3 regions of the Shinella sp. OV683 genome follow, and region 1 is predicted to be linked to each of the others. Evidence: riboswitches for the same ligand, from Rfam matches in the RefSeq annotation. Region 1 holds a riboswitch; each other region holds the start of a gene.

Region 1 (10,215 bases):
ACCCCAGCGAGACCGGCGGCGACGGCATCGATCTCGGCGAAGGTACCAGCAACAGCATTCACAATTATGCTGGTGCCATCATTGAGGGATCGCGCCACGGCATCACAGCCGATATCGGCATGACAATCGTCAACGACCTTGGTGGCAAGATCGTCGGCCGCAACGGCGCCGGCCTGAACTTCGACAACGATGCCACCAGCACGCTGACCGTCACCAATTACGGCACGATCCTCGGCGAATCCAAGACATACGCGGACAGCGACGGCGACGCGGTCGATGCCGATGGTCTGCTCGATCTCGACAATTACGGCTTTATCGGCGGTATGGGTGCCAATGGCGAACATGACGGCGGCACCAACCATTCCGAGGCCATTGCGGTCGGTGGCGGCACGATCAACAACTTTGCCGGCGGCACGATCTTCAGCGTCCAGCGCGGCATCCAGGTCGATGACAGCGCTGAGGGCAACGCCCTAGCTGCAACGACGATCTTCAATGCCGGCATCATCCAGGCGACTGACGAAGCGATCAAGATCGTTGGCGACTGGGCTGACACGCTGACCAACAAGGGCACGATCATTGGCGACATCGTCATGGGCGGCGGCAACGACACTGTGACGTTCAAGGCTGGCTCGAACGTCATCGGCGATGTCATGCTCGGTGATGGCGCCGACACCTTCAAGGGTTCGAGCGCAGCCGAGAACGTCTATGGCGGTGCAGGCATCGACAGCCTGACCGGTGGCGCTGGTGCCGACACCTTCTTCTTTGCGCTCGGCGACACCGGCAAGACGAATGCCAAGGCCGACACGATCTTCGACTTCAATGGCAAGTCGGGCGATACGATCGATCTCTCGGACATCGATGCCAATATCAGCAAAGGCGGAGACCAGGCATTCAAGTTCATCGGCGATGCCGCTTTCCATGACAAGGCCGGCGAGCTGCGCATCGTCATGGAAAAGAGCGACACCTGGATCTACGGCGACACCGATGGCAACGGCAAAGCCGACTTCGCCATCCATCTCGACGATGCAGTCGCCCTGAAGGCCGGCTACTTCGACCTCTAAGCTCCGACGAGTGCCTTGCTCGTTCCCTTGCCGCCGTTGGTTCGCCAACGGCGGCTTTTTTCGTTGCGCGTATCTGCGAATTCAGCTTGGCGCAAATTGAATAGTTGTCACCGCAACGAAAATAATATAAACACATAACGATATCTTTATGTGAATACGGGAGTGCGCCATGTCGGCTGCGTTGAACGAGCTTTTCGACAAGACCCCAAACAAGCAAACCCTCAATGCCCGTGACGCGCTGATGTCGGCAGCGCGCGAGCGTATTCTCATTCTCGATGGCGCGATGGGCACCCAGATCCAGGGTCTCGGCTATGCCGAAGATCACTTTCGCGGTGAGCGCTTCGGCGGCTGCGCCTGCCACCAGCAGGGCAACAATGATCTGCTGATTCTCACCCAGCCCGCTGCGATCGAGGAGATTCATTTCCAGTACGCACTCGCTGGCGCCGACATCATCGAGACCAACACCTTTTCTTCGACCTCCATCGCCCAGGCCGACTACGGCATGCAGGACATGGTCTATGAGCTGAATCGCGATGGCGCCCGGCTGGTTCGGCGGGCGGCAATTCGCGCCGAGGCGATCGACGGCAAGCGCCGCTTCGTGGCCGGCGCGCTCGGTCCGACCAACCGTACGGCCTCCATGTCCCCGGATGTCAACAATCCCGGCTATCGCGCGGTCACCTTCGACGATCTCCGCATCGCCTATGGCGAGCAGCTGCGCGGCCTGATCGATGGCGGCGCCGACCTCATCCTGATCGAGACGATCTTCGATACGCTGAATGCCAAGGCGGCAATCTTCGCCTGCAAGGAGATCTTTGCGGAAAAGGGCGTCGACCTGCCGGTGATGATCTCCGGCACCATTACCGATCTCTCCGGGCGCACGCTGTCGGGCCAGACCCCGACGGCCTTCTGGCATTCGGTGCGCCACGCGAACCCCTTTACGATTGGCCTGAATTGCGCGCTCGGTGCCAACGCAATGCGTGCGCATCTGGACGAACTCTCCATTGTCGCTGACACATTGACCTGCGCCTATCCCAATGCCGGCCTGCCGAATGCGTTCGGCCAATACGACGAAAGCCCGGAATTCATGGCCGCGCAGATCGAGGAATTCGCTCGCGACGGCCTCGTCAACATCGTCGGCGGTTGCTGCGGTTCGACGCCCGATCACATCAGAGCGATTGCGGCGGCGGTGGCCAAATATCCACCGCGCCAGGTTCCCGAGCATGGGCCGCTGATGCGGCTGTCTGGCCTCGAGCCTTTCACGCTGACCAAGGAAATTCCGTTCGTCAATGTCGGCGAGCGCACGAACGTCACCGGCTCGGCCAAGTTCCGCAAGCTGGTCACGGCGGGCGACTATGCTGCAGCACTCGACGTCGCGCGCGATCAGGTCGCCAACGGTGCCCAGATCATCGACATCAACATGGACGAGGGCCTGATCGATTCCAAGCAGGCGATGGTCGAATACCTCAACCTCATCGCCGCCGAACCCGATATCGCCGTCGTTCCCGTCATGATCGACAGCTCCAAATGGGAAGTGATCGAGGCCGGCCTGAAATGCGTTCAGGGCAAGCCGTTGGTCAATTCGATCTCGATGAAGGAGGGCGAGGAAGCGTTCCTGCACCATGCCAGATTGGTCCGGGCCTATGGCGCGGCCGTCGTGGTCATGGCCTTCGACGAGCAGGGCCAGGCCGACACCCATGCCCGCAAGGTCGAGATCTGCACCCGGGCCTACAAGCTGCTGACCGAAGAGGCCGGTTTCCCGCCCGAAGACATCATCTTCGACCCCAACATCTTCGCCGTCGCCACCGGCATCGAGGAGCACAATAATTACGGCGTCGATTTCATCAATGCGACGCGCGATATCACCGCCACGCTGCCGCATGTGCATATCTCCGGCGGCGTCTCGAACCTCTCCTTTTCGTTCCGCGGCAACGAGCCGGTGCGTGAGGCGATGCATGCCGTGTTCCTCTACCATTGCATCCAGGCTGGGATGGATATGGGCATCGTCAATGCCGGTCAGCTGGCGGTCTATGAATCCATCGATCCGGAACTGCGCGAGGCTTGCGAGGACGTGGTGCTCAACCGCAATTCCAACGCCACCGAGCGCATGCTGGAACTTGCCGAGCGCTACAAGGGCACGGCCGGCAAGGAGGCCAAGGAAAAGGATCTGAAATGGCGTGAATGGCCGGTCGAGAAGCGGCTAGGACACGCGCTGGTCAACGGCATCACCGAATTCATCGACCTCGATACCGAGGAGGCCCGCCAAAATGTCGAGCGTCCGCTGCATGTCATCGAAGGGCCGCTGATGGCCGGCATGAATGTCGTCGGCGACCTCTTCGGCGCGGGCAAGATGTTCCTGCCGCAGGTGGTCAAATCGGCGAGGGTCATGAAACAGGCGGTGGCGGTACTGCTGCCTTACATGGAGGCGGAGAAGCTTGCCAATGCCGCCAACGGAATCATCGGCGAGCGTGAGACCGCCGGCAAGATCCTGATGGCTACAGTCAAGGGCGACGTCCACGACATCGGCAAGAACATCGTCGGCGTCGTGCTCGCCTGCAACAATTACGAGATCATCGATCTCGGCGTCATGGTGCCGGCGGCGAAGATTCTGCAGATCGCGAAGGACGAGAAGGTCGATATTATCGGCCTTTCCGGCCTGATCACGCCCTCGCTCGACGAGATGGTGCATGTCGCCTCCGAGATGGAACGGCAGGGTTTTGACATCCCCCTGCTGATCGGCGGCGCGACCACCAGCCGCGTGCACACGGCGGTAAAGATCAATCCGCGCTATGAGGCGGGGCAGACGGTCTATGTCACCGATGCGTCGCGCGCCGTGGGCGTCGTCTCCAGCCTGCTGAGCGCAGAGATGAAGCCCGGCTATGTCGAAACCATCCAGGCCGAATATCGCAAGGTGGCCGATGCCCATCACAAGGCGGAGTCCGCCAAGCAGCGCGTCTCGCTTACGGCCGCGCGCGCCAATGCCCACAAAATCGACTGGACCCACTATACGCCGCCCAAGCCCTCGTTCCTCGGCACGAAAACCTTCGATGGCTGGGATCTCGCCGATCTCGCGCGCTATATCGACTGGACGCCGTTCTTCCAGACCTGGGAGCTTAAAGGCCGCTATCCCGCCATCCTCGAAGATGAAAAGCAGGGTGCTGCAGCCCGGCAACTGTTTGATGACGCGCAGGCGATGCTGAAGCAGATCATCGAGGAGAAATGGTTCGCGCCCAGGGCCGTGATCGGTTTCTGGCCTGCCAATGCTGTTGGCGACGACGTCAGGCTGTTCACGGATGAAACGAGAGCCGAGGAATTGGCGACCTTCTTCACACTCCGACAGCAACTGACCAAGCGTGACGGCAAGGCCAATGTCGCGCTTGCCGATTTCGTCGCACCGGTGTCTTCCGGCAAGGCCGATTATCTCGGCGGTTTCGTGGTCACGGCCGGCATCGAGGAAGTGGCCATTGCCGAACGCTTCGAGCGCGCCAACGACGACTATTCGTCGATTCTGGTCAAGGCGCTCGCCGACCGCTTCGCCGAGGCGTTCGCCGAGCGCATGCACGAAGTTGTGCGCAAGGAGTTTTGGGGCTATGCGGCTGACGAAACGTTCCAGCCCGAAGACCTGATCGGCGAGCCTTATCAGGGCATTCGTCCGGCGCCGGGCTATCCCGCGCAGCCCGATCACACCGAAAAGGCGACGCTGTTCGAGCTGCTGGATGCTGAAAACGCGGCCGGCGTCAGCCTGACGGAGAGTTATGCGATGTGGCCGGGATCCTCGGTCTCGGGCATCTACCTCAGCCATCCCGAAAGCTACTATTTCGGCGTCGCCAAGGTCGAGCGGGACCAGGTCGAGGACTATGCCGCCCGCAAGAACATGCCGATAGCTGATGTCGAGCGCTGGCTTGGGCCCGTGCTGAATTATGTGCCGGCTCCTGTGGCGCTGGCTGCGGAGTGAGAGCGATACGTTGGCAGGGGAATTTACCCCTCACCAACTCCGGCCAAGGGTTCGCTACGCTTACCCGGCCTTCGTATCCTCCCCCACAAGGGGAGAGGTAGGCTCGCGAAACTGTCTTGCCTCAAGCAAGGGCGAAGCTTGTGGCACGCTACCTCTCCCCCTGTGGGAGAGGATAGCAAGTCCGTGAGAGGCGAAGCCGATCACTGGACGCGCTTGGTGAGGGGTGAAATGCGGCAACGATAAGGGGCGATAGATTGTCCCTCGGTTCGCAGCCTTTTCAAAACTCACCCCAGCTTGGCATCCAGCCCGACCTGGATTGCGCCGAGCGCCCGCGACACCGGGCAGCCGGCCTTGGCTTTGTCGGCCAGTTCCTTGAACTTTGCCTCGTCTATGCCCGGCACGGTGCCGACAAGCGTGATGTTGCTCGACTTGATCGACATGCCGCCGCTTGCATCCGGCTCCAACGAGACGGTGGCCGTCGCGTCGAGCTTCGTCGCCGGCGTGCCGTTTTCGGCCAGGAAATGCGAGAGCTGCATGGCAAAGCAGCCGGCATGCGCAGCCGCGATCAGCTCTTCGGGGTTGGTGCCGGACTGGCCGGATTCATCGACGAATCGACCCTTGAACGAGTAGGGCAGGCTGGAAAGTGCGCCGCTGAGCGAGCTTAGGGTGCCACTGCCTTCGGTGAGAGTGCCCTGCCAGATTGCCTGTGCGGTTCTTTTCATGACGTCCTCCATTGGGTTTGATGGGCGGTAAAGCCGACGAAACATAACGCATAAGTTGGCAAATTGGTTGGGCCTCGCGCCAGCTATTTTCGCATTCTATAATTTTGTTTCCACGGCGCCATCTCGATGTCGCAAATGCACCGCCGATGTCGCAATGCCTATGGTCATATCAACGTCATCGAGGTGCTGGGCGGGTTGGATCCGCTCGGAGAATTGGGAAGCCGGTGTAATTCCGGCGCTGCCCCCGCAACGGTAGCGAAGTGTGCTTGCAACGGGAGTCCACTGGGTGAAAACCTGGGAAGGAGTTGCAAGGGTCCGGCCGGACCACTTCGGAGCCCGGAAACCAGCCTCGGATTTTGAACTCGACTGATCGCGGTGGGCGGTCAAGAGACGGATGACCTGTGACTGCCGGATGTCTGTCCGGCCTGTTTGCGGGCGCTCGTTTCCCTCAAGTCCACCATGCCCAGTCCTTGCAATAACGAGGACCGACCATGGACATTCCATCCGAAATGCTCTCGCGGCTCAGAGCCCGCAAACCCGGCTACAGCCTTGATCAGCCCTTCTATATCGATCCGGCCTATCATCAGATGGACCTCGAGCAGATCTGGTACAAGGACTGGCTGTTCATCGGCCACGATTGCGAGATCCCCAATGCCGGCAACTATATGACGGTGCAGGTGGGCGCCTATCCGGTGGTCATCGTCCGCGGCAATGACGGCAAGATCAATGCGCTTCACAATTCCTGTCGCCATCGCGGCAGTCGCGTCTGCCAGGAGCATCGGGGTTCGACTGCAAAGCTTGTCTGCCCCTATCACCAGTGGACCTACGAGCTCGACGGACAGCTGCTCTATGCCCGCCAGATGGGCGACAATTTCGACACGTCGAATTTCAGCCTCAAGCCCGTGGCCTGCGAGAACGCCGGCGGCTACATCTTCATCTGTCTTGCCGACGAGCCGATGGATTTCGCGCCGTTTGCCAAGACGATGGAACCCTATTTCCTGCCGCATCGCCTGCGCGACGCCAAGATCGCCTTCGAGAGCACGATCATCGAAAAGGGCAACTGGAAGCTCGTCTGGGAAAACAACCGCGAATGCTACCATTGCGCCGGCAACCATCCCGAGCTTTGCAAGACCTTCCCCGAGGCGCCCAGCGTCACTGGCGTCAATGGCGCTGCCGAAGATCCGGAAATCGCTGCGCATTGGGAGAAATGCGAGGCCGCCGGCCTGCCGAGCGCCTTCGTGATCGACGATCGCGGCCAGTTCCGCACGACGCGTGTTCCGCTGCTGCGCGATGCGATCAGCTACACGATCTCGGGCCGCAAGGCCGTGCAGATGCGGCTGTCCGACCAGGTCAACATGGATCGCATCGGCTCGTTGTTGCTGTATCACTATCCCACGACATGGAACCATGTGCTGAGCGACCACGCCATCACCTTCCGGGTCATGCCGATCAGCGCCACCGAAACGGCTGTGACCACCAAGTGGCTGGTCCACAAGGATGCAGTTGAAGGCATTGACTATCGCCTCGAAGAACTGACCCATGTCTGGACCGAGACCAACGACCAGGATCGCCAGATCGTCGAGGAAAACGCTTTCGGCATCCATTCGCCGGCTTACCAGCCCGGCCCTTATTCGGAAGTGCATGAAGGCGGCGTCGCCCAGTTCGTCGAGTGGTATTCGAGCTTCATGGAAGACCGCCTCGCCGGCTTGGGCAAGCCCGCCCTGCGCTCCGTCGCCTGATCGATAGGAGATGGCGATGAACGTGATGAGCACCGTTTCGGCACCGACGCATCTCGATGAGATGCAGCCCTGGAATTCTGCCCGCCAGATGCTGGTTTGCACCGGCGTCATCGACGAGGCGCCTGACGTCAAGACCTTCACCTTCGCGGTGGAGGGCGGCGGCTGGTTCCGCTACATGCCGGGGCAGTTCATCACGGTGGAACTCAGGGCCAAAGGCGGCGACCTGCATCGCACCTACACGATCTCGTCTTCGCCCTCGCGGCCCTATGCCATCGCCATCACCGTCAAGGCGCAGCCGAATAGCATCGGCACGCGCTGGATGTTCGACAACGTCCGGGCCGGTAGCCGCGTACGCGCCTATGGACCGAGCGGGCATTTCACCCTGGGCCGCAGTCCCGCCAGGAAATATCTGTTCGTCTCGGCCGGCTCGGGCATCACGCCTGGCATGTCGATGCTGCGCTGGCTTGCCGATTGTGCACCGGGCACCGACGTCACGTTCATCAACTCCTCGCGTCGGCCGGAGGACATCATCTTCAGAGGCGAGCTCGAACATCTCGCCACCCGCATGCCCAACCTCAAGCTCGGCTTCCTGCCTGAGACGCGGTCGGGCGTCACGCCCTGGGCTGGCCTGATGGGACGCATCGACATCCAGAAGCTCGCGATGCTGGCACCCGACTTCATCGGCCGGGAGATCTTCTGCTGTGGTCCCGACCCCTTCATGAAGGCGGTGAGTAACATCGTGCGCGCCGAAGGCTTCGACATGGGCCGCTATCATCAGGAAAGCTTTGGCGCCACCGCACTCACAGAGACCGCGCAGAAGCCCGCCAATGACGATGCGGTCGAAGGCGAGGAGATCGGCCTTCGGCATTCCGTCAGCTTCCTCGGCTCTGGCGAACAAGCGCTTTGCGCGCCGGGGCAGACGGTTCTGCAGACGGCTCGAGCGGTCGGAGTGCGAATCCCGGCAGCGTGCGAATCCGGTCTCTGCGGCACCTGCAAGGTCAGGAAACGTTCCGGCGAGGTGGAGATGAACCACAATGGCGGCATCTTCGATCGTGAGATCGAGGACGGCTACATCCTCGCCTGCTGCTCGCGACCGCTGACCGCGGTCGAAATCGAGGCGTAGAGCATGGATGTGGCGGCAGACCAGCTGGATAGTCACAAGTCGGCGTCCTCCGAGGATCTGTTTCTCGCCTGGTTCTTGCGACTGCCGCATAACGCCGATGTCGCCCAGGCCGCGCGCAGTGAAATCGTGGGGCTCAATCGCCTCGAACATATCTGCGAGACCACGCTTCGCCTCAGAACCATGCTGGAGCAGGCAAGCCATTTTCCATCGCAGGCCCGGCCTTCCCGCCGCCGGTTGCAGCACTGAAATGTGTAAACCTCTGGTCTGAATGGCATTTTTTGACCACAGGTCGCTGCGCGACGGAATGCGCTCTTTCGGTAATTTTTTTCTTTAAAGCCAAATTTCCGCAACAAAGGTCCCGTCATCCCCGGGTCGGCTGGAATATTTTCGTTTGCCAATAAAATCTATTAAATATATGTATTATGTGAATTTGAAACTGGAACCGCATTGATGCAGCGCCTTAAGATCCTGGGTATCTCCGGAAATGTCCGCACGCCGTCGCGCACTGCATCATTGGTGGATGCAATTTTGCTGGCGATCGAAAACCGCTTCGGGATCGAGACGCGCAAGATCGATTTGATCGATGCCGCTCCTGTCCTTTTCAAAGCGTTGCGCTCGGACCAATTGGACAATGCAGGCAAGGAAATCGTCGCGGCAGTCGAAAGCGCCGACATTCTCGTGGTCGGTTCCCCTGTCTATCGCGCCTCCTACTCGGGCGCGCTCAAGCATCTCTTCGATCTCGTGCATTTCGAGTCGCTGATCGGCAAGCCGGTGATTCTCGCCGCAACCGGCGGCACCCCGCTGCATGGGCTGGTGACCGAGCATCAGCTCCGGCCACTGTTCGGTTTCTTCAAGGCGCTGACGCTGCCCACCGCCGTCTATGCACTCGAGAGCGACTTCGACGCCTATGCAGTCAAGAATCCCGAAATCGCCAAGCGCATCGAAGCCGCAGTGCGGGAACTCGACGCCATCGTGCCAGCAACGCCGGGCCTGATCGCCCAGGCCAATTCGGAAGGCCCGGTTGGGCAAACGCGTCTCCGGGCGTGAACTTTAAGTGTGGATGGAGAAAGCTATGACGCAGCTCAAGAAAGAACCGTTGAAATTTGCCTACTGGGTGCCGAATGTCTCCGGCGGGCTGGTAATCAGCTCGATCGAACAGCGCACCAGCTGGGATATCGACTATAACCGCAAGCTGGCGCAGATCGCCGAGGCCTCGGGCTTTGACTATGCGCTCAGCCAGATTCGTTTCACCGCCGGCTACGGAGCCGACAATCAGCATGAATCGGTGTCCTTCTCGCATGCCTTGCTGGCCGCGACGGAAACACTCCGCGTCATCGCCGCCGTTTTGCCGGGTCCGTGGACGCCGGCGCTGCTCGCCAAGCAGATCGCCACCATCAGCCAGCTCACCAATGGCCGCGTCGACATCAATGTCGTGTCCGGCTGGTTCCGGGGCGAGTTTGCCGCCATCGGTGAGCCTTGGCTCGACCATGACGAGCGCTACCGCCGCTCGGAGGAATTCATCCGCGCCGTTCGAGGCATCTGGAGCGAGGACAACTTCAACCTGCGCGGCGACTTCTATCGTTTCACCGATTACACGATGCGCCCGAAGCCGCTCGGC
Region 2 (10,215 bases), 2.6 Mb from region 1:
CAGATCGCCACGCAATACCACAGGCCGCGGACCTTCTGGCTTTCGCCGCAGGACGGGCCGCCGGCAGCGGAAACCTGCAGCAGGCCGTTGAAGGAATGACCTTCGTTGTAGCCGATTTCACCGAGGATCGGCGTCAACTCGATTGCCTTTTCGAGCGGCTCGAGGATCTGCTCCATCTCGAGATCGCGCTGCGAGGGCGAGAGGCGGGCCTCGTTCTTTTCAAGGATATCTCTGGGGTGGCAGAGGCGCGGATTGGTCTGCTCGTAATAGCCCCATTCGATCTGGCCGCCCTCGGTCGTCTTTGGGTCGCCAGTGTCGCGCATGTAGGCCGAGTTGCCCTGGTCGCGCAGCAGCGGAAAGCCGATTTCCTTGCCGGTGCCTTCGAACTCATTGTAGGGGCCGAAGAAGGTCAGGGGATGGTCGACCGGCATGACCGGAAGATCCTCGCCGACCATTTCGGCGATCAGGCGCCCCCAGATGCCGGCGCAGACGATGACGTGGTCGGCCATGATGGTGCCGCGGTGGGTGACGACGCCCTTGATGCGGCCGTTCTCGACGATCAGAGACTTGGCTGGCGTGTTGGAAAAGGACTGCAGCTTGCCGGTCTTTTCGGCAGCATCCACCAGCTTGCCGGCAACGGTCTGCGAACGGGGAATGACGAGCCCGGCATCGGGATCGAACATGCCGCCCATCACCTTGTCTTCCTCGATCAGCGGGAACATCTGCTTGATCTCGGCAGGGTCGACATAATGGGCGCGGGTGCCGAAGGCCTTGGCGGAGGAGAGCTTGCGCTTGATCTCTTCCATCCAGGAGTCGTCGCCGGTGCGGGCAACTTCGAGGCCACCGATACGAGCGTAGTGGCCCATCTTCTCGTAGAAATCGATCGAATACTGGGTGGTCCATACCGACAGGAAGTCATGGCTCGTTGTGTAGCAGAAGTCCGACGCATGCGCCGTGGAGCCAATGTCGGTCGGGATGCCCGATTTGTCGATGCCGACGATATCGTCCCATCCACGCTCGATGAGATGATGAGCGATGGAGGCTCCCACGATGCCACCCAACCCGATGATGACGACTTTCGCCTTTTGCGGAAACTCTGCCATTTGCCTTACGATCCTGATTGATGTTGAGGACGGATTTTGGGGTCTGCGACATCTACGCGTTCCCGAAAATCGAATTGAGAGGACTATGATGAAGTCGCAACAAGGCTAGCCGCTCGTTTGCGACATGAGAAGGGGATCACGCGACTTGCCAGAAAAAAACCAAATCGTGACGCAAATTCGCTATTCACCGAACAGGCGCCGAAGAGTCAGGCAGGCATCAGGAAGACCAGTTTGTAGTCCGGGCGATCCGAGGGACGAAGCGTGTGCTGCTCGAACGTGAGCATGCCGCGCTTTGCATGCGAGAAGGTTCGGGAGCCACCCTCACGATCAAGCACGCTCTGTTCCTTCCAGGTCCGCGCAAAGAAGGGGCTTGCCCGCTTCAACTCATCGAGCAACGCATTCATTTCGGGATCGTTGAAGCTGTGGCTGTAGTCCGCACGCAACTCCGCCAGAACCCGCGCCGCGCGGTGTTCCCAGGCGGGAATGAGTTTTTTCGCCACGGGATCCAGAAAGATGAAACGCAGCAGGTTTCGCTGGCAGCCGTCGCAGAGCCAGCCGTCGAACAGTTCCGCTGCCGCCTCGTTCCAGCAGCAGGCATTCCAGAAGCGGTCTAGCCCATAGGCGGGATGCTCAAGCGAATCGACCACCGCCCGCAGCGATGCCGGCGCATTGTCGGTGTCCTCATGTGCCTCGGCGTCTGGATCGCGTCGACCAGCCAGGTCGAACAGATAGACCCGCTCGGCCCGCGTCAGTCTCAATGCGACCGCCAGCCTGCTCAGCGCCTGTGGCGAGGCCTGCACCTCCCTGCCCTGTTCGATCCAGGCGCACCAGGTCGCCGAAATGCCGGCGCGCACCGCAAGCTCCTCGCGGCGGAGACCGGGCGTTCGCCGCCGTCCCGCCGGCTGTTCGGGCGTCAGCCGCTCGCGATGCGCACGCACGAATTCCCCCAGCAACTGTCTTTGATCGTCATCCAGCATGGGATCACTTATACCAGGATAAACTGTCATCTTGTAACAGAATAATTTTCAGGCATGCTCTCTCCAATCCAAAGGAGAAAATGATGAAACCCGCCCATGACAGAAACGTCCAGAACCAGTTCGGCCCGCGCGCCACGGCCTATGTCGAAAGCGCCGTCCACTCGCAAGGTGAGGACCTGATCGCGCTCGAAAAGATCGTCAGGGACATTGCTCCCCACCATGCGCTTGATCTGGGCTGCGGCGGAGGCCACGTCGCCTATACGATGGCGACCTATGCGAGGCAGGTCACGGCATCGGACCTGTCTGCCGACATGCTGTCGGCGGTCGCCGAGACTGCACGGTCGAGGGGTCTCAGCAACATCGAGACGGTCGAGGCATCCGCCCAGGATTTGCCCTTTAACGACGGCACATTCGATTTTCTCGGCTGTCGCTATTCCGCCCACCATTGGTTCGACATCGAGCAAGGCCTCCGTGAAGCGCGCCGTGTACTGCGGAAGGGCTCGACGGCGGTCTTCATCGACGTCTATTCGCCTGGTCGCCCGTTGCTGGATACCCATCTGCAGGCGATCGAACTGCTGCGCGACACGTCACATGTCCGCAACTATACGGCCGCGGAATGGACCAACATGCTGGCGCATGCCGGCTTCACGGTCAGCGCTACGAAGACTCGCCAGGTGCGGATGCATTTCGAGACCTGGATCGCCCGCATGGCGACACCGCCTGTCTACGAAAAGGCGATCCGGGCTTTGCAGGAAGCCGCGCCCGCCGAGGTCCGCGAGCATTTCGCCATCGAGGCCGACGGGTCGTTCATGCTCGACATGCTGATGGTCGAAGCTGTCGCGGCGTAAGGCACGTCAGACTACTGACAAAGTCTCCGTCGTCATCCTCGGGCTCGTCTCGAGGATCTGCCACCGTGAAATATAATCATCATTTTCAATTACTTAATGAGTCGAAGTAGATCCTCGCCACAAGGGCGAGGATGACGATGCGGGGCTGTACAGGTTTATCAACAAGCAGGTGAGCGCTGCTTAGCGCGCGTCATCCCCATCGCCATCATCGCGCGGGCCGTTGTCGGGTGTGTTGTCGCCGTCCGCATCGTAATTGTCATCTGACCGGTCGAGATCCCTTGCCTTGGCCTCGGCCTGCTTGCGGCTACGTTCACGTTGATGGCGGATGTTCCTCGCCGCTTCAGGTGAAAGCCCTTCGGTATCCTCCAACTCGCCCTCTCGTTCAAGCCGCACGCTAAGCTCGCGCCGCGGGAACGGAATCTCGATTCCCTCCTCCTTGAAACGCTCGAGGATGGCGATCCGCACGTCGTTGCGCACGGGACCACCATTGAGAATATCCGCCAGATAGAAACGCAGCTCGAATTCCAGCGCGAATTCGCCGAATCTGAGAAAGCTGACATTCGGCTCCGGCACCGTCAGGATTGTCGGATGCGCATTGGCGATTTCCATCAGGATTTCCATCACTTGGCGCGGATCGCTTTCATAGGCAACCGAAACCGCAACCTCGCTGCGCGCCAGCGAATTGCGCAGCGTCCAGTTGCCGACGGCAGCGTTGATCAGCTGCGAATTCGGCACGATGATCGACTGGTTCTGGAAGGTCTCGACTTCAGTGGCGCGCACGGAAATCCGGCGCACAAACCCCTCCGTCGGTCCCGCCACGATCCAGTCGCCGACCTTGAAGGGACGCTCGGCCAGCAGGATCAGGCCCGAGACGAAATTCTGCACGATCGTCTGCAAGCCAAAGCCGATACCGAGCGAGAGAGCACCGGCGACCAGCGCAAGGCTGGACAGGTTGATGCCCGCCGCGGAAATCCCGATCAGGCCGGCAAGCGCAATCCCGACATAGCCGAGTGCGGTGTTGACCGAGTTGCGCACGCCCATATCGACATGCGAGCGCGCCATGACATTGCGGTCCAGCCACTTCTGGAACCAGCGGGTGCCGAAATAGCCCGCCACGAACAGCAGCAGACCGACGAGAATGCCGAGCAATGATATGGTGATGTTGCCGATCTTGATCTCGGTAAACAGCCGCACGAACAGCGCCCAGATATCCTCGCTGCGAAATCCCCATTGCAGCATGATCAATGGCAGGCCGATGATCGTCACCAGAACATAGATCGCCAGGCCGATCACCAGCCCCAGCTGGTCGAGTTTGATGTCATCGAATTTGTGATTTTCGGCAAGACGATGCCCGGCCGCCGTGTCGCGGAAGACATTGTGCTTGGAGATTGCATGACCGGTGAGAAAGCCGATGTAGATTGTGATGAGAAGCGCACCGGTAATGACGATCTGCGTTGAGGCGAATTGCGCAAGCCCGATATAGCCGACCAGCGCAGTGATGATCAGCGCAATTCCGCCGATCAGGAAGACGACCCGGATGAAGCGAGGCCATGGGAGATCAGGGCCTCCCGCCGGGTCTCGCATCGGCCGCACGAAGGCCAGGGCGATCAACAGCAGGCCAATAATGACCGAGGACAGGAAGCCGCGGGCAACCGAGAGCGCAATTGGAGAATCGAGCGCTTCAGTCGCCTCGCCGGCAAGATAGCCGATGCCGTTGATCACGGCCATGATTGTCACGTAAGCGAGCAGGATCTGCGCCCCGCGGTCAGACACGTCGATCAACCGCCAGGCTGGCTTGCGCGGCGCCACGATCGATCGCGCCAGCTTGTAGACGAAGTAGATACCAGCGAGCACCCACATCAGTGCCTGGAATATCTGCGCGATATCCTGGCGCAGGACATTGAAGTAATTGAGCAGGAACAAGCTGGTAATCACAAAGCCCGCAGTGGCGATATTGGGAATGAGGGTCGACCAGAAGGCTCTGGAAAGCCGGGTGATGTAGGCAGGGTTTTCGTCCTGCTCTTCCCTGCGGATCAGCGGCGCAAACGCCCAGCGCACCAGCCACATGAAAATCATCGCCGCACCGAGCGACAAGAACAACGCCGAGAGCAAACTGCTGCGCTTGTAGTTCCACATGAAGTCCAGCGAAGAACTCGTCTTGGTGACCAGTTCCTGGCTCTCTCCGCGCGCTGCTTCGACAGTCTCTTCGAGCAATTGCGGCGTAACCTCGGTGCGGCGCAGCAGGGTCTCGGTGAAAAGCTTGCGCCTCAAATCACTGATATGGGTGGAGAGTTTCGTCGCAGCCGTGTCAAGCGCTTCACCATCCGTGAGGATAGTGTTCATCTGGGCCTTCTCGCCCTGCAGGCGCTTGCGGTCGCTGGAAAGGCCAGGATTCTCCACAGGCTGGCCTTCGTCAGGCGCCTTGCCGATCTCGTCCAGCCGCTTGGCGACCAGATTGTAGCGATGCTCGAGCGATCCCATCGCCGTCGAGATGGCCTTGCCGATGCTTTCGGCCTGTATCTTGAGCTTGGAGAGCTGCGCATCGGCGGTTGCCGCTTCATCGACCTTCTTCTGCAAGGCCTCCAGCGATTGGCCAGCCTTCTGAAGATCCGCCTTTACCTGCTCCTGCAATGCTGCGACAGCGGCGACGACCGCACTCTGCGACTCGCCATCTTCCTGCGCGAAGGCAGGCGTAGCGGTCGTCGCACCCAGTGCCAGCCAGCCGGCCAACAGCTGGATCATCAGGAGTTTCGTCACCGTCGTGAAGCTGTGCAAGTCTCAAGTCCTCGTCATCTGGTTGCCAGCGGCGCTGCCCGTTCATGAAAGAAAAGGCCCTGCACGGCAAGCAAAATCCGTCAGTCCGACCGGCTGAGGATCCAGATGAATGCCAACCCGCCCGCCAATCCCGTCACCACGCCGATCGGCATATCCTCGGGCGCCATGACGATGCGCGCCACGAGATCTGCCCAGATCAGCGTCAGTGCCCCCGTAAAGGCGGAAAGCGGCAACACCTTGGCATTGTCGCCACCGACCACCAGACGCACGAAATGCGGCACCATCAGCCCGACAAAGCCGATCGCGCCGGAAAATGCCACCATCACGCCGGTCAGCAGCGCAGTAACGACAAACAGCGTCATGCGAAACCGAACGACCGGAATGCCGAGCGTGGCTGCCGTCTCGTCGCCCATGGCAACCGCATTGAGCGCGCGTGCATGCGCCATCAGATAGGCCAGCGTCGCCCCGAGCACGACAGCGGGAAAAATGAGCTGCGGCCATTGCGCCAGACCCAGCCCGCCCAGCATCCAGAACACCACCGATTGGGCCGCGCGCGGATCGCCCATGAAAACCAGCAGGTTGGCGAGCGCCGTGAAGATGAAAGCCACCGCCACGCCTGCCAGAACCAATCGGTCCGCCTGCATGGAATTGGTGGCTCGCGCCACCAGGGGCACCGCCATGATGGCAATCAACGCGCCGCCGAAAGCAAATAGCGGGACGGTCAGCAATCCCAGGAACATGCCAGTATGCAGCAGCGCCAGCACAGCCCCGAACGCCGCCCCCGAGGACACGCCGAGCAGATGCGGATCGGCCAGCGGATTGCGCGTCAGCGGCTGCAGCACAGCCCCCGTCAACCCGAGCCCCGCCCCCACCAGCGCACCCAGCAGCACACGCGGAAACCGCACATCCCAGACGATGCTCTCGCGCCCAGCCGACCATGTCGCGGCGAATGTGCCGGGCGAGACCTTGTTGATGACGATCTGCCAGACGGTGACGAAAGGGATATCGGCGGCGCCGAGGGAAACGGCTGATGTAATGGAGAAGAGTGCGAGGAGGATGAGGATAAGCGAAATCAGAAAAGTCGGAAGGCGGCGGGACATCAACAGGTGCCCCACATCGGGGCCTTGCGCCCGGGTGTGCTCAGCATGCAGATCTCACGTCCCCTTCGGGTGAAACGCCCTGGCCAGCCGCGCGATCGCGTCGATATTGCGCGGGCCTGGCGTTGCCTCGACGTAATCGAGCACCACGAAACGATCGTTCTTCACCGCATCGATGTTTTTGAAGGCCGGATTGTTCTTCATGAAAGCGATCTTCTGTTCGGCCGTTACCTCGCCGTAGTTGACGATGACGATCACCTCCGGGTTCTTGTCGATCACGGGCTCCCAAGAGACTTCCGTCCAGCTCTTCTCCACATCGTCCATGATGTTGGTGCCGCCCGCCGCCTTGATCTCGGCAGTCGGAATGCCGAAGCGACCGGCCGTAAACGGCTTCTCCTCGCCGGAATCATAAACGAACACCCGTACCGGCCGGTCGATCTTGCCGATACCAGCCTCGATCCCGGCGAGCTGTTGGCGGTAGCCATCGACCAGTGTTTGCGCCCGATCCTCGACATGGAAGATCTTGCCGAGATTGATGAGATCGACATACATGTCGTCCATCGTGGGCTTGTTCTTCGCCATGATGTGGATGCAGCTTTCGGTGAGTTCATAGACCTTGATGCCGAGCGGCTCCATCGTCTCGGGCGTGACGTCTCCGCCCACCTTCATGCCGTAGTTCCAGCCCGCGAAATAGAAATCGGCATCGGCATTCAGCAACACTTCCTTGCTCGGATATTTCGGCGACAGCTCCGGCAGCTCCTTGACGCCCTCGCGTAATTTCGCATCAAGCGTCTTCCAGCCGGACACGCCGGTATAGCCGACCATATGGTCCTGCAGCTTCAGCGCCAGCATCATCTCGATGAGATTGACGTCATTGGCGATCGCCCGCTTCGGCACATCGGCAAAGGTGACATCGCGGTTACAGCTCTTGACGGTGACCGGCGCGGCGAGCGCAGAAGTGGCAAGAAAGACCAGCGCCGCGGCGCTCGCAAAAGCTAGAAAAGGCTTATAGATCACGCAATTGCTCCTATTTGTTCAGAGATTGTGTCAGAAAGCGAAAAGGTAAAACGAGCCTGCTTGCTCAAGCCGCCGGCATGCGCAGTCGCACTCACCCCGAAAGCCTGGGAAATGTTGCTCGCGGTGAGCACGTCACGCGGCTCGCCGAAGGCGACGAACCGGCCATGATCGATGATCGCCGCCTTGGTGGCGAAATCGGCGGCCAGATTGATGTCGTGCAAGGTGGTGATGATGGTGATGCCGAGCACCTTGATGCGCTCGATCACTTCAAGCTGATGGCGAATGTCGAGATGATTGGAGGGCTCATCGAGAACAAGCAGTTTGGGCGATTGGGCAAGCGCTCGCGCCACCAGCACCCGCTGCTTCTCACCGCCGGAAAGCGTAGAAAACTTGCGATCCTCCAATCCCTCAAGGCCGAGATGGCCCAGCGCATGCGCGGCATGCTGATGATCGGCGTCCGACCAGCGCGTATAGCCCTTGCGCCAGGGAATGCGCCCCATCAGCACGATATCGCGAACGCTGAAGGGAAAATTCGCCGGCGTCTCCTGCAACACCACAGCGATGATACGCGCCACGTCCGAGGGCGATTGCGCCCAGATGTCCTGTCCACCCAGTCGCACCATACCGGCATTCGGCTTGATGGCACGATAGAGGCAGCGCAGCAGCGTCGACTTGCCGGCGCCGTTCGGCCCGACGATCACCAGCCGATCACCGGGCGCCACCGAAAAGCTGATATCCCTGATCAGGCTGTCGCGTCGACGCGGTGCCCAGCTGAGACCCGTAACGTCGAGGCTGACTCCAGAGGTGACGCAACTCATCGGCCCCGCCCTCCGAGAACAGGTTCCATGCTGCGACCAGCCGCCAAGAGACGTCGATATGTCAGGTCATGCGGGGAGATCCGCAGCCGAAAGCGTGCGGTGAAATGATCTGCTCGATCCATGAAGTGCCTCCCGGAGCCTGTCCGGAGGCAAAATTCCATGCAGAGATGCGGACGCAAGGCGCCGTCCGCGCAACCATGTATTTTCCATCGGAACACCCCGTCCGTTGCGGTTTACGTCGAGATGGCAGGTCTCCTGGCTTGCGGGTCGCTGTCGGTTTGCGCCTTCCCGGCTTGCGCCAGTGGCAGAATGCAAACAGACTCACCGCTCACAGTTGCGGGGGCAGCCACGGAATAGGACCCCATTTGGGTCATCCCTACCGTGTTCCCTTTTCAGCCACCGCCCATTGTCTTGGCGGCAGCACCATCGCGGTCATCACTGCCATGCCCTGCCGGCGAAGACAAGATGAACTTCGAGGAATCTCATCCAGCATCCGCTTCATTCGCAATACGTTATGATATTACATAACGTCAATAGTCCTATGCGAATTTTAATGTTCCACGCACAGGTCCTGTTTACCCCTGCCCGATATCATCGCGGCACCATCCAGGGATCGCCGTATGCTGAAGTGGAACATCATCTCCGATCACAAGACCTACAGCACCGAGCGTTTCGAGCTGCTGGTTCTGCTCGAAGGCTCGACCTCACTGCCCTATGTGGATTCGGTGGGCGATGCGACCATCGGCATCGGCTTCAATCTGGTCTACAATCTCGACCCGGTGCTGAAAGCGATGATCGGCGCCAAGCACTGGAGCAACACATTGCGCGACCGGCTCGAGGCGCAGATCGACAAGGACTATTCGAGCGGCCAGAACACCACGCTTCGCGCCAATCTCGACAAGGTTATGGCCGACTGGCACAACAAGTACGACAGCGGCGTGCCGACGACCTTCGCATTCAAGAACGACGCCCAGATCACCAGGGCGCTCGATGCCATGGACGATGACTATGACGACCACATCGACAACTGGATCTCCGGAATTCCCGAATCCAGTGAACGGTCCGCCCTGTTCTCGTTGTGCTGGAATGCGCCCAGCATGCTCGGCCCAAAACTAAAAGCCGCGATCGAAAGCGGTGACCGCGCCGAAGCGTGGTATGAGATCCGCTACAATTCCCTGTCGAGCAGCCTGCCCGCCTCGGTCAAGCCAGCCATTGCCTATCGAAGATATGTCGAGGCCGACGAATTCAATCTCTACGACAGGGACGGCAGCGTTAGATATGCCGAGGCCGTCGAGACCGGCCAGATGCTCGCCAATCATCACGAGCGCATTCTCGGCTACGAGGCGAGCTATAGCCCGCTGAAGGCCGCCGAAATCAAGGGCATCGCGACCATTGGCACAATCGCGACCGAGCTGCAGCCGGCGATCAAGGTGGTGTTGGGCAAGTTCGAGCTGCCAACTTCGAGGCATATGGAAGAACTGCTCGTCGCCAGCAAGACGATCGCCGATATCCATGGCGACGGCACCGCCTACGACAGCAGCAAGAACGATGACGACTTGATAATCGGCACGACAGCATCC
Region 3 (10,215 bases), 730 kb from region 1:
GGCCACAGGCACCAGCGCGCTGCGATAATTCGCCCAGATAAGTTACATTTTTTTACAATGCTGCCGTGAATGCGACCAACTCGCACCTATATGTGCTGAGGATGAAATGATTTGCTCGCAGGATGATCGCGATGGCGCTGCCAAATGACGTTAAAAATACAATCAGGGCCCGCCTGCAGTCCGACTATGCGTTCCGGTTCGCGCTGCTGTCCGAAGCAGTCGAAGCGTTGTTGAGCAACGATCTGCTCACTGCAAAGAGCGTGTTGTGGGATTATATCGACGCCACGATCGGCTTTGCGGACCTCTCTTCGCAGACCGGATTGCCGGAGAAAAGCCTGATGTGGATGTTCAGCGAAAGCGGTAATCCGCGCGCAACAAGTCTGTTCAAGGTGCTGGCCGTGCTGCAGAAAACACAGGGCATCCACCTCGCGGTCGACGCGGCGGCCTAAGCCTAACGACCCTGCCGGATGACCCAGGCGGGGATCAGTTCCGAACGCAGTTTTTTCACCGATGATGCCCTGGCGAGCGCCGTCAGGTCCATGCCGGGCCGCGCGAGCGATGCAGCCTGGCGCTTTGGCATCAGGAAGCCGAGTTCCAGCACACCTGCCCTCGATGTCAGCCGCTTGAAGAACGGCCGGCGGAAGCGGCGCGACGGGGAAAAGCGCGCCGGCGACTTGCCAAGGGACGCATATTCGAGGATTTCCTCGATCCAGCCGGATTGCGGCCGCGCACCGGGTTCGAGCAGCATGACCCACTCGCCGCGCGCTGCGCGCAGCGTTTCGTGCAGGTCCCATTTCTCCAGGAATTTGCAGCCGGCGGCATCGGCGACGGCCGCCGAGCCATCGCGCGAACCGTGATCGAGTACGATCACGTCGCTCACCAATCCATCCACCGCACCCGACACCAGCACGGCGAGCGTATAGGCGAGTTCCGGCTCGTTATCCCGGCATTCCAGCAAAACAGTCAGCATTGCTTACCTTTAGAGGAAGGATTTGAAAAATGCGAGTCATGGATTTTGTTCTTGCAATGTTCTCTTTTTCACGATAGGAAAATAATCAGGACGAGGCAAGGAATCGCCTCACTGGAGACACCCATGATCAACATGTCGCTTGCGCGGCAGGCTGCTTTTGCGCCTGCCAATACGGCAGAGATTGCCGATAGTCTTCTCACCGAAAGCGGCCTCAGGATCGAGATCGACCGCCGTCGCGGGCGCGCTGCCGGCATCAATCCGGCAGGCCGCTTCGAGCCGCAGGAACGTGAAGTGCTCGACGATGGCTGGCAGACGCTGGAAAGCCTCGATCCATTCAAGACTGAAGTGCAGGTGGAAAAGCCGCGCAGCATCATCGCCCGCAACGACAGTCCGGACATCCCTTTCGACCGTTCGATCAATCCCTATCGCGGCTGCGAACATGGCTGCATCTATTGCTTCGCGCGGCCGACGCATTCCTATATGGGCCTGTCTGCAGGACTGGATTTCGAGGCCAAGCTGTTTGCCAAGCCGGACGCGGCCAGGCTTCTGGAGCGCGAGCTTTCCAAGCCGGGCTACAAGCCGAAGACGATTGCCATCGGCACCAACACCGATCCTTATCAGCCGATCGAGAAGGAATGGCGGATCATGCGGCAGATTCTCGAAGTGCTGGCCGCTGCCAACCATCCCGTTTCGATCGTGACGAAATCGGCGCTGATCATGCGCGACATCGATATTCTCAGCGGGATGGCCGAGCGCGGGCTTGCCAAGGTGGCGCTGTCGGTGACGACGCTCGACCGCAAGCTGGCGCGGCTGATGGAGCCGCGTGCCTCGACGCCCGCCCGGCGGCTGGAGGCGATCAGGGCGCTCAGTTCGGCCGGCGTGCCGACTGCTGTCATGGCTGCACCGATGATCCCGGCGCTCAACGATCACGAATTGGAGCGCATCCTCGATTCCGGCAAGGCGGCCGGTGCGACTGAGGCAAACTATATCCTGCTCAGGCTGCCGCTGGAGGTGAGTCCGTTGTTCCGCGACTGGCTGCTGAGGAATTATCCCGACCGCTACCGGCATGTGATGAGCCTGATACGTTCGATGCGCGGCGGCAAGGATTACGACGCCGAGTTCGGCAAGCGCATGAAGGGCGAAGGCCCCTATGCGTGGCAACTCAATCGCAGGTTCGAACTGGTGATGAAGAAGCTCGACATGCGCAGACGCGGCATTCAGCTGAATACCGATCTGTTCGTGCCGCCGAGTGGCGCAGGCGTGCAGCTCAGCCTGCTGTAACTGATTTAAAGCTCTTCAGCGCCCGGGCTCCATCCCTGCCCCGCGAGCACCGGCGCTGAATGACCGTGCGGCCCGCCATCCCCCGCCTTGGCCGGCCGCGCCCCTGTTCTGGAATGCCGCCCTCATTCCAGGACTTGCAGGGAATCGGGAGAACGTGTCAAACCACCCGCATGAAACGGCACGCTCTCACCGATTCCCTCCCCTTTCTGGAGGAAGACCCGCAGCCGACTTTCCTGATCGAGGAAGGCCTGGTGCGGGACGGATATGAATATGTCTGCGGTCTCGACGAAGCCGGCCGTGGGCCGCTTGCCGGTCCGGTGGTCGCCAGTGCGGTGATCCTCGACCCGCGCAACATTCCCGAGGGACTGCATGATTCCAAGCAGTTGACGGCCGCGAGGCGCGAAGAGCTGTTTGAATTGATTCTGGCGACGTCGGAAGTTGCCATTGCCTCGGTCAGTGCCGCCGAGATCGATAGGACCAACATTCTCAAGGCCAGCCTGGAGGCGATGCGCCGTGCCGCACATTCGTTGCACCGTCGACCGAAGTTTGCGCTGATCGACGGCCGCGATGTCGCACCCGGCCTGCCCTGTCCGGCCAAAGCGCTAGTGAAGGGCGATGCCCGCTCCTTCTCGATCGCAGCTGCCTCGATCGTCGCCAAAGTGACGCGCGACCGGATCATGGCCGCAGCCGGCAATCGCTTTCCGGGTTACGGCTTCGAGTTCCATGCCGGCTATGCCACCGAGTTCCATCGCAACGCCATTGTAGAACTCGGCCCCTGTGGCATCCACAGGATGACATTCCGGCCACTGCGCAAGGATTGATCGCGTCATAAGGCGCCGCCGGCAGATTGCCCTTCCAGTCTCAAACCTGCTAGACAACAATTGTTCGGTGCCCATGTGAATGGGAGAATCGGGAAGCGGGTGCAAATCCCGCGCGTGCCCAACGCTGTAAGGGGGACGGAGTTCGCTGATATGCCACTGGGAAACCGGGAAGGCGGCGATCTCCGGATGAACCCGAGCCAGAAGACCGGCCGGACATATCAGGCTTGAAAGCGCGGACGGCTTTCACAGCAGCCAATTGTCGGGGTAAGACAATGCAAGGCAATCATGCGCGCCATCTTTCGATGGCCGGTCCATTTTCCGAATCCGAGACGGCGGCCGTCTATCGCGCCATTCATTCGCGCCGAGACGTGCGGAATGAATTCCTAGCCGATCCCGTGCCGGACGCGGTGATCCAACGGCTGCTGACGGCAGCCCATGCCGCGCCATCGGTGGGCTATATGCAGCCGTGGAATTTCATGCTGATCCGCGACGAGGCCAATCGCGAGGCGGTCCACAAGATCTTCCAGGATGCCAACGACGAGGCGGCCGACCAATTGCAGGGCGATCAGAAGCGCAGCTACATGGCGCTTAAGCTCGAAGGAATTCTCAAAGCGCCATTGAACATCTGCATCACCTGCGATCGCAAGCGCGGCGGCGATTTCGTGCTGGGTCGCACCCACAATCCGCAGATGGATCTCTACAGCACCGTTTGCGCGGTGCAGAATTTCTGGCTCGCGGCGCGGGCCGAAGGGATCGGTGTCGGCTGGGTCAGCATCTTCGATCACGAGCGGCTGAAACAGCATCTCGGCGTTCCAGACAGCGTCGAGATCGTCGCCTATCTCTGTGTCGGCTATGTCGATCAGCTCTACGTCAAACCCGAACTGGCCGTGAAAGGCTGGCGTGAGAAGATCGCGCTGGAAAAGCTGATCTTTGAGGAACGCTGGCCGGAAGCCTCTCATGTCCTGGGGTTCTACCGAGAAATCGCCTGCAGGACGTAAAACGGCAAGAAAAACCCCGCCTTGCGGACAGGGCGGGGTCAGTTCATTTCCAGAACCAGATCGAGATCAGTTCAGGCGGGTCTTCACCTGGCTGACGGCGTCGTTGAACAGGCCACCGGAGATCTTGCTGTCGACATTGCTCGAGATCAGTTTCTCGGCGGCAGCGACTGCCAGATCGACAGCTGCGGCGCGCACGGCGTTCACAGCTTCGGTCTCGGCGTGCTTAATCTTCTGCTCGGAAAGCGCCGTGCGACGGGCTACATATTCCGCTGTTTTCTGCTTGGCATCCGCTGCGATCAGGTCGGCCTCGCGCTTGGCGGCGGCAACGATCTCGGCAGCTTCCGCTTCCGCATCCTTGCGCTTCTTCTGGTATTCAGCCAGAAGCGCCTGGGCTTCGTCACGAAGCTGCTTGGCAGAATTGAGTTCGCCTGCGATCTTGCCGGCGCGCTCGTCGAGGCTCTTGGTGATCAGGTTCGGAACCTTGAGGTAAAAGATTACCCCGAGGAAAATGACCAGTGCCACCTGTGCCCAAAGCTGGGCCCATGCTGTTGCATCCATGATGAACCCTCCGGTCAGCCCTTGACAGCCTTGACCGCAGACGCGGCATCGGCCTTGGTTACACTTACACCAGTCAACTGCTCGACGATTTCCGCGGCAGTGTCTTGGGCGACGGTTTCGACCTCGGAAAGCGCCCTGGTCTTGATCTCGGCGATGCTGGCTTCAGCACCGGCAATTTTCTTGGCCAGATCGGCTTCGAGCGCGGTGCGCTCCGCACTGGCCTTGGCCTTTTCAGCATCGCGTGCCTGAGCAGCGATCGCCTGTGCCTTGGCGCGGGCCTCGGCCAGTTCCTGCTGGTATTTCGCAACGGCAGCGTCGGCCTCGATCTTCATACGATTCGCTTCGGCGAGATCGGCAGAAATGCGTCCTTCGCGTACGGCGATGATGCCGCTGAGGCGCGGGGTCACGAACTTGGCAACGAGGTAATAGAAAACACCAAATGTAATCGCCAGCCAAAGCAGCTGCGATGGAAAATGGCTTGGGTCGAACGGCGGGAACGACTCCTTATGCGGCACACCGGTTTCGGTATGTGTCGCATCAGCAGCGTGCGTTGCCGCCTCGCCTTCTGCGGCCGTGGCTGACAGAGCATAGGCTGTCGTCACAAACATTCCTACCTCCAAGGCAAGGATACGGTATCAAAACGGGTCACGAGAGAATCCCTCGTGACCCAATGCTTGAAGAGCCGATCAGCCGAAGAGGGCGAGCAGAGCGACGAGCAGCGAGAAGATGCCCAGAGCTTCCGTAACGGCGAAGCCGAAGATCAGGCGGCCGAACTGGCCGTCAGCTGCCGACGGATTGCGCAGTGCGCCAGCCAGGTAGTTGCCGAAGATGGTGCCGAGACCAATACCTGCGCCACCCATGCCGAGGCAAGCGATACCTGCGCCGATGTACTTTGCTGCTTCCGCGTCCATTTTGAACTCCTTCAATTTTCAGTTGTTGCGGCTTATTCCAATGGCGGGCGCAAACCCGCCGGTTTTTCAATACTCAGTGCCCCGGATGCAGTGCATCGTTGAGATACAAGCAGGTGAGAACTGCGAAGACATAGGCCTGCAAAAAGGCCACCAGGAACTCGAGAGCGGTCAAAGCCACCGCCATGGCGAGAGGCAGGATTGCGCCGAGATAACCTACGACAGCGGGTACGTGTTCCAAGGTTCCCAGCGTGAAGACGAAGCCTGCAAAGACCTTCAGCGTGATGTGACCCGCGAGCATATTCGCGAAGAGACGAACCGAGAGGCTGATCGGACGGGAGAGGAACGAGATTATCTCGATCGCTGTGACCAGCGGGATCAGGATCATAGGAACGCCCGACGGCACGAAAATGCCGAAGAAATGAAAGCCGTGCTTGTAGACGCCATAGATCACGACCGTCAGAATCACCAGCATTGCCAGCGCGAAGGTGACAATGATCTGCGAAGCGACAGTAAAGAAGCCGGGAATCATGCCCAGAAGGTTGGACACAAGCACAAATATGAAGAGCGAGAAGACAAGCGGAAAGAACCGCATGCCACCACTGCCGGCACCATCCTTGAGCATCTTGGCGATAAATTCGTAGGAAAGCTCGGCGATCGACTGGGCGCGACCCGGGATCACAGCCTTGGCCGACGAGGCCCACATAAGAAAGGTCACGGAGACCAGAACGGTCAGAACCATGAACAATGCAGAATTGGTGAAATCATAGTTGCCCAGCTCAACAATCGGGTTGATATGGAACTGGTGGATCGGATCTACCTTGTCGGGGCTCGCCACGTCTGCTCTCTCTCACTTGTATCCCACGCGCTCGCTTTCGCGTCAGCGCTCGTTATTCCGTTTGCGACTTTCCCCCAGCCTGTCCACGGGATGTGGCGAATTCACCACACCAGCCGATCGCAACACGTTGAGGACGCCTGCACAAAATCCAAGGAGAAGAAAAACGATCAACCCCCACGGCTTGGTCGAAAGCACCAGATCCAGAAGATAGCCAATCATTGCACCCGCAATGACGGCACCGACGAATTCCGAGGAGAGTTTGAGCGCCTGCGAATAGCCCTTGCGAGCATCATCCGCGGTAGCGTCGTCCTTGCCTACCCCATCCGTCCGCGCCTTCCCTAACTGGTCACTCAGTCGGTTCCGGCGTTCTTCCAGACTGTCCTTGCGGTCGGTCTCCATCCTTGTCTCCTCACCTACCGGGGATTAACCCAGCATTTACAGCCACGCAAGGCCGACATGAGCCAATTCGGAAACTTGCAGACCCCCGCCTTCAAGCCGCGTGCAACATAGTTTCACACTTCGTGATAGTCAAGGCAAAGAGAGGATGTTAATTTTAGGATTTTAACCAATATAAAACAATGACTTAGAGACCACTTAAATCTTTTGTGGGATTTGTGGCTCAACAAATCTGGAAGACGGGCAGGAATCGCTCGCGTCTGGCTGCAAAGATCAGCTCCAGCCGCCGCCATAGGTGCGGTAGAAGATGTGCAGGCCGATCTTGCTGACCCGCTTCATGGTCGGGGCCCAGTTGGGACGCACATAGACGGCATGATAGTGGGTCGAATCCGCCACATCGTCGAGATAAATCTTGCCGGCGGTCACGGCGAGCGCGATTTCCTGGGCGGTCTTGTACTTGAAGCGCGACCAGACGATGTCCGGAATGCGATCGCAGGCAAAGGAGAACTGGCAGCGGTTGCGCCAGTCTTCGTTCTGGTAAACGACACCACAGATGCTCTTCGGATAGGTCGGATTGCGGACGCGGTTGAGCACGACCTGCGCGACGGCGGCTTGGCCCTTCAGAGGCTCATTGGCGGATTCGAAATAGATGGCGTTTGCCAGGCACTTCTGCTCCTTGGCGGTAAACACCGATGCGGGCAGGACATTGGCAGCCCAGGAATGGTCGTCCTTGCTGATCTGCGGGATAAAGCGATCCTCTGTCTTGTTGGCGAGAATCGAATCGAATGGAGAGATATTGGCGTAGTCCGGTTCGGGATTGGCATAGGCGGTTGCCAGACTGTCGGCCTTGTCCGAGGTCACCAGGCTCGCGAGCATCACCGGCACGCCGAAATCGCGGGTCTTCGCCTTGAGCTCATGGAAGGCCATGGCGATATCGAGTTCCTTGCCCTTGATCTCCGGCTTGACGAAAGCCGTCAGCTGGGTTTCGGAGCGCATGGGGTCGAGCAGGTTGGCCTGGCGGTCAAGAATGCTGCCGGCATTGAAGAACTTCGGCGGAACCGCGCGCTCAACCGATACGACGCGGCCCTTCTTGAGGTGACGGGTGACACGCGCTTCGTCCGGCGTATCGGGAACCGGCTTTGCTTCGAGGCTGACTGCGATGCGCTTGCCGTTCTCAAGAACGATGCCTCGACCGGCCGGATTGAACTGGCCCTTGAGCGGCTGGCCGTAGATCAGTTCCTCGGAATGGATCGATCCGGCCGCAGCGCTCACCATATATTGGCGCCAGCTCTGGGTGCCTGCCGTCTTGCTCGACAACATGGCCGAGACGTCGGCCTGGGCTGCGATGTTGGGGAAGATGAAGACGCCGGCCAGGGCGAAGACGGTGGGCGTGGCCCATTTGGAAACACTGAGGCGCGCGCGATGGGACGCCAATTTACGCTTCAACACGGGAACGCTACTCCACGATTTCAATGCAGGAACAGTTTCCCGAAAATGAACCATTAACCTTGATGAGTGGTTAACACGTGCATTTGTGGCGTTTGAAAGGCTAATTTAGTCGCGGGAAACAAACGGGCGGCGACGGCCCGTCGGGGACGCTGAACTGCCCAGCCGACTTCGAAATCGGGCAAGGGCCTTGATTCTGCTTGCTAAGAGGCCCGCCAAAACCCCTTGCTCCGCCTAAGGTCAGGGTCGCCACACGAAATTTTTCCATATGCGAACTTTATGCGTGAGCCCCAAATCTCAGATCGAAACCAGATGCCGGATCCGTCTAGTTTGCGCCGGTGCGGATCATGTTCGCATGCAATAGAAGGATCGAGATGATGTTTTCCCGTTACGGCGCCTATGACGTTGCCCACCAGATCACACAGAAAAAGGCATCGGTCCCGCGAGAGACTACGGCGGCAGCGCCGACGGCATCCGCCGAGATTGCCATGTTCGTGCGACTGGGTGCGGTGACCGCAGTATTTTCTGCTGCGCTTGCGTGCATTCTGTGGGCGGCGCACTGATCCGATGGGCAGGAGGATTGACGCGCCGGCATCCGCAGCAAGATGCCACTTCACGATAGGCAGGGACACCCAGGGACGCTGGACTGCATCTGACGACAGCGGACTCTTGTCCCAATGCTTCGCCGATCGCGCCTCAGCGATCCATTTCGCCATGGTCCAGTGCGACTATGCGCCGGCGGCTGTTCACTGTTTGCCGGAAGAAACAACGCTCACGGCGGATCCACTTTTCCATGTCAGGCGGAAAGCCGTACCGGCTCCCGCAGGCCGACGCCTGTGACACCCCATAAACCGGGACCGCCTTTGGGCCCAACCCGGTTGGAGATCCCGGCCGCTGCAAGCACCATGGCACGCGCCGGGATCTTTTCGCTCCCGCATACGAGGCACCGATGCGCACTCCACAGACAGGGCAAAAGCCCAATCATCAGCGGCAAAATTCAGCGAAGGCGGGGACAGAGCTCGCAAACGCGCTTTCCCGAAAAGTCCGGGAGATGATCTCGATCGCCATGATCATGTTCATCGCGCTTGCAATAATCGGCGGAATAGCCGTCCTCTTCGCGTGAGGATCGGGCGGCTGATCTCCGGACGATCACTAGACCGTCACATGGGCGCCGAGCTCGACCACCCGGTTTGCCGGCAGGCGGAAGTAATCCGACGGATCGGTCGCCGCGGTTGCCAGTGCGATGAAAAGCCTGTCCTGCCACGCCGGCATGCCGGAATTCGCATCCGGAATGAGCTTGCGCCGGCCGAGATAGAACGACGTCGACATGATGTCGAATTTCAGCCCGGCCTTCCTGAGATGGGCCAGCGCCTGGGAGACATTTTGTGTCTCCTGGAAGCCGAAATTCAACTCCAGCAACTGGAAATGCTCGGACAGCCGTTCGATCCTGCCACGCTCTTCGATCGGCACGCGCGGCCGGTTTTGCGTCTTGATCGTCAGGATGATGTTCTGGCTGTGGATGACGTGGTTGTGCTTGAGATTGTGCAGCAGCGCCGCCGGCGTCGAACTCGGATCAGAGGTCAGGAAGATCGCGGTGCCCGGCACCTCGATCGGTCCATGCTCGGATTTCTTTTCCAACGATTTTACGAAGCTTGCGAGCGGAATGTTCGTTCGCCGGGTCTTGTCGAACAGGATACGGGTGCCGCGCCGCCACGTCCACATGATGACGATGAAGCAGGAGGCGATCAGCACCGGCACGTAGCCGCCATGATGCAGCTTGGTGAGGTTCGAGCCGAGGAAGATCGATTCGACGAAGAACAGCGGTGCGATGACCAGCAAGGTCTGGAAGCGGTTCCACTTCCAGAATATCCGCACGAAGTTATAGAGCAGAATGGTGGAGACGACCATGTCGCCGGTGACCGCGATACCATAGGCGACCGCGAGCGACTCGGACGAACGGAACATCAGCACAAGCGCCATGACGCCGAACAGCAGGATA

Evidence for each region. A riboswitch is a leader RNA that binds a small molecule or an ion and turns the genes downstream of it on or off. The one in region 1 is predicted to bind cobalamin.
Region 2: another riboswitch for cobalamin. It lies ahead of ACXHRN_RS08810 (ABC transporter ATP-binding protein); the one in region 1 lies ahead of ACXHRN_RS21640 (aromatic ring-hydroxylating oxygenase subunit alpha).
Region 3: another riboswitch for cobalamin. It lies ahead of bluB (5,6-dimethylbenzimidazole synthase); the one in region 1 lies ahead of ACXHRN_RS21640 (aromatic ring-hydroxylating oxygenase subunit alpha).

What each region holds. Positions count from the first base shown of each region.
Region 1 covers NZ_CM173543.1:4,480,620-4,490,834, reverse strand. Annotated here, with positions in the region: gene ACXHRN_RS21655 (calcium-binding protein) at 1-1,061, shown strand, start outside; gene metH (methionine synthase) at 1,231-5,013, shown strand; gene ACXHRN_RS21645 (OsmC family peroxiredoxin) at 5,298-5,735, opposite strand; cobalamin riboswitch at 5,900-6,101, shown strand; gene ACXHRN_RS21640 (aromatic ring-hydroxylating oxygenase subunit alpha) at 6,227-7,474, shown strand; gene ACXHRN_RS21635 (FAD-binding oxidoreductase) at 7,491-8,597, shown strand; gene ACXHRN_RS21630 (hypothetical protein) at 8,601-8,843, shown strand; gene msuE (FMN reductase) at 9,048-9,644, shown strand; gene sfnG (dimethylsulfone monooxygenase SfnG) at 9,670-10,215, shown strand, end outside.
Region 2 covers NZ_CM173543.1:1,849,902-1,860,116, reverse strand. Annotated here, with positions in the region: gene ACXHRN_RS08840 (GcvT family protein) at 1-1,103, opposite strand, end outside; gene ACXHRN_RS08835 (helix-turn-helix transcriptional regulator) at 1,310-2,080, opposite strand; gene ACXHRN_RS08830 (class I SAM-dependent methyltransferase) at 2,164-2,928, shown strand; gene ACXHRN_RS08825 (mechanosensitive ion channel domain-containing protein) at 3,109-5,670, opposite strand; gene ACXHRN_RS08820 (FecCD family ABC transporter permease) at 5,784-6,803, opposite strand; gene ACXHRN_RS08815 (ABC transporter substrate-binding protein) at 6,858-7,817, opposite strand; gene ACXHRN_RS08810 (ABC transporter ATP-binding protein) at 7,814-8,635, opposite strand; cobalamin riboswitch at 8,864-9,076, opposite strand; gene ACXHRN_RS08805 (M10 family metallopeptidase C-terminal domain-containing protein) at 9,256-10,215, shown strand, end outside.
Region 3 covers NZ_CM173543.1:3,750,453-3,760,667, forward strand. Annotated here, with positions in the region: gene ACXHRN_RS18165 (transcriptional regulator) at 132-449, shown strand; gene ACXHRN_RS18170 (glycosyl transferase) at 452-970, opposite strand; gene ACXHRN_RS18175 (PA0069 family radical SAM protein) at 1,094-2,251, shown strand; gene rnhB (ribonuclease HII) at 2,422-3,072, shown strand; cobalamin riboswitch at 3,121-3,300, shown strand; gene bluB (5,6-dimethylbenzimidazole synthase) at 3,345-4,070, shown strand; gene ACXHRN_RS18190 (F0F1 ATP synthase subunit B) at 4,137-4,628, opposite strand; gene ACXHRN_RS18195 (F0F1 ATP synthase subunit B) at 4,643-5,236, opposite strand; gene ACXHRN_RS18200 (F0F1 ATP synthase subunit C) at 5,315-5,539, opposite strand; gene ACXHRN_RS18205 (F0F1 ATP synthase subunit A) at 5,613-6,374, opposite strand; gene ACXHRN_RS18210 (AtpZ/AtpI family protein) at 6,417-6,773, opposite strand; gene ACXHRN_RS18215 (cell wall hydrolase) at 7,044-8,273, opposite strand; gene ACXHRN_RS18220 (hypothetical protein) at 8,591-8,779, shown strand; gene ACXHRN_RS18225 (potassium transporter Kup) at 9,369-10,215, opposite strand, start outside.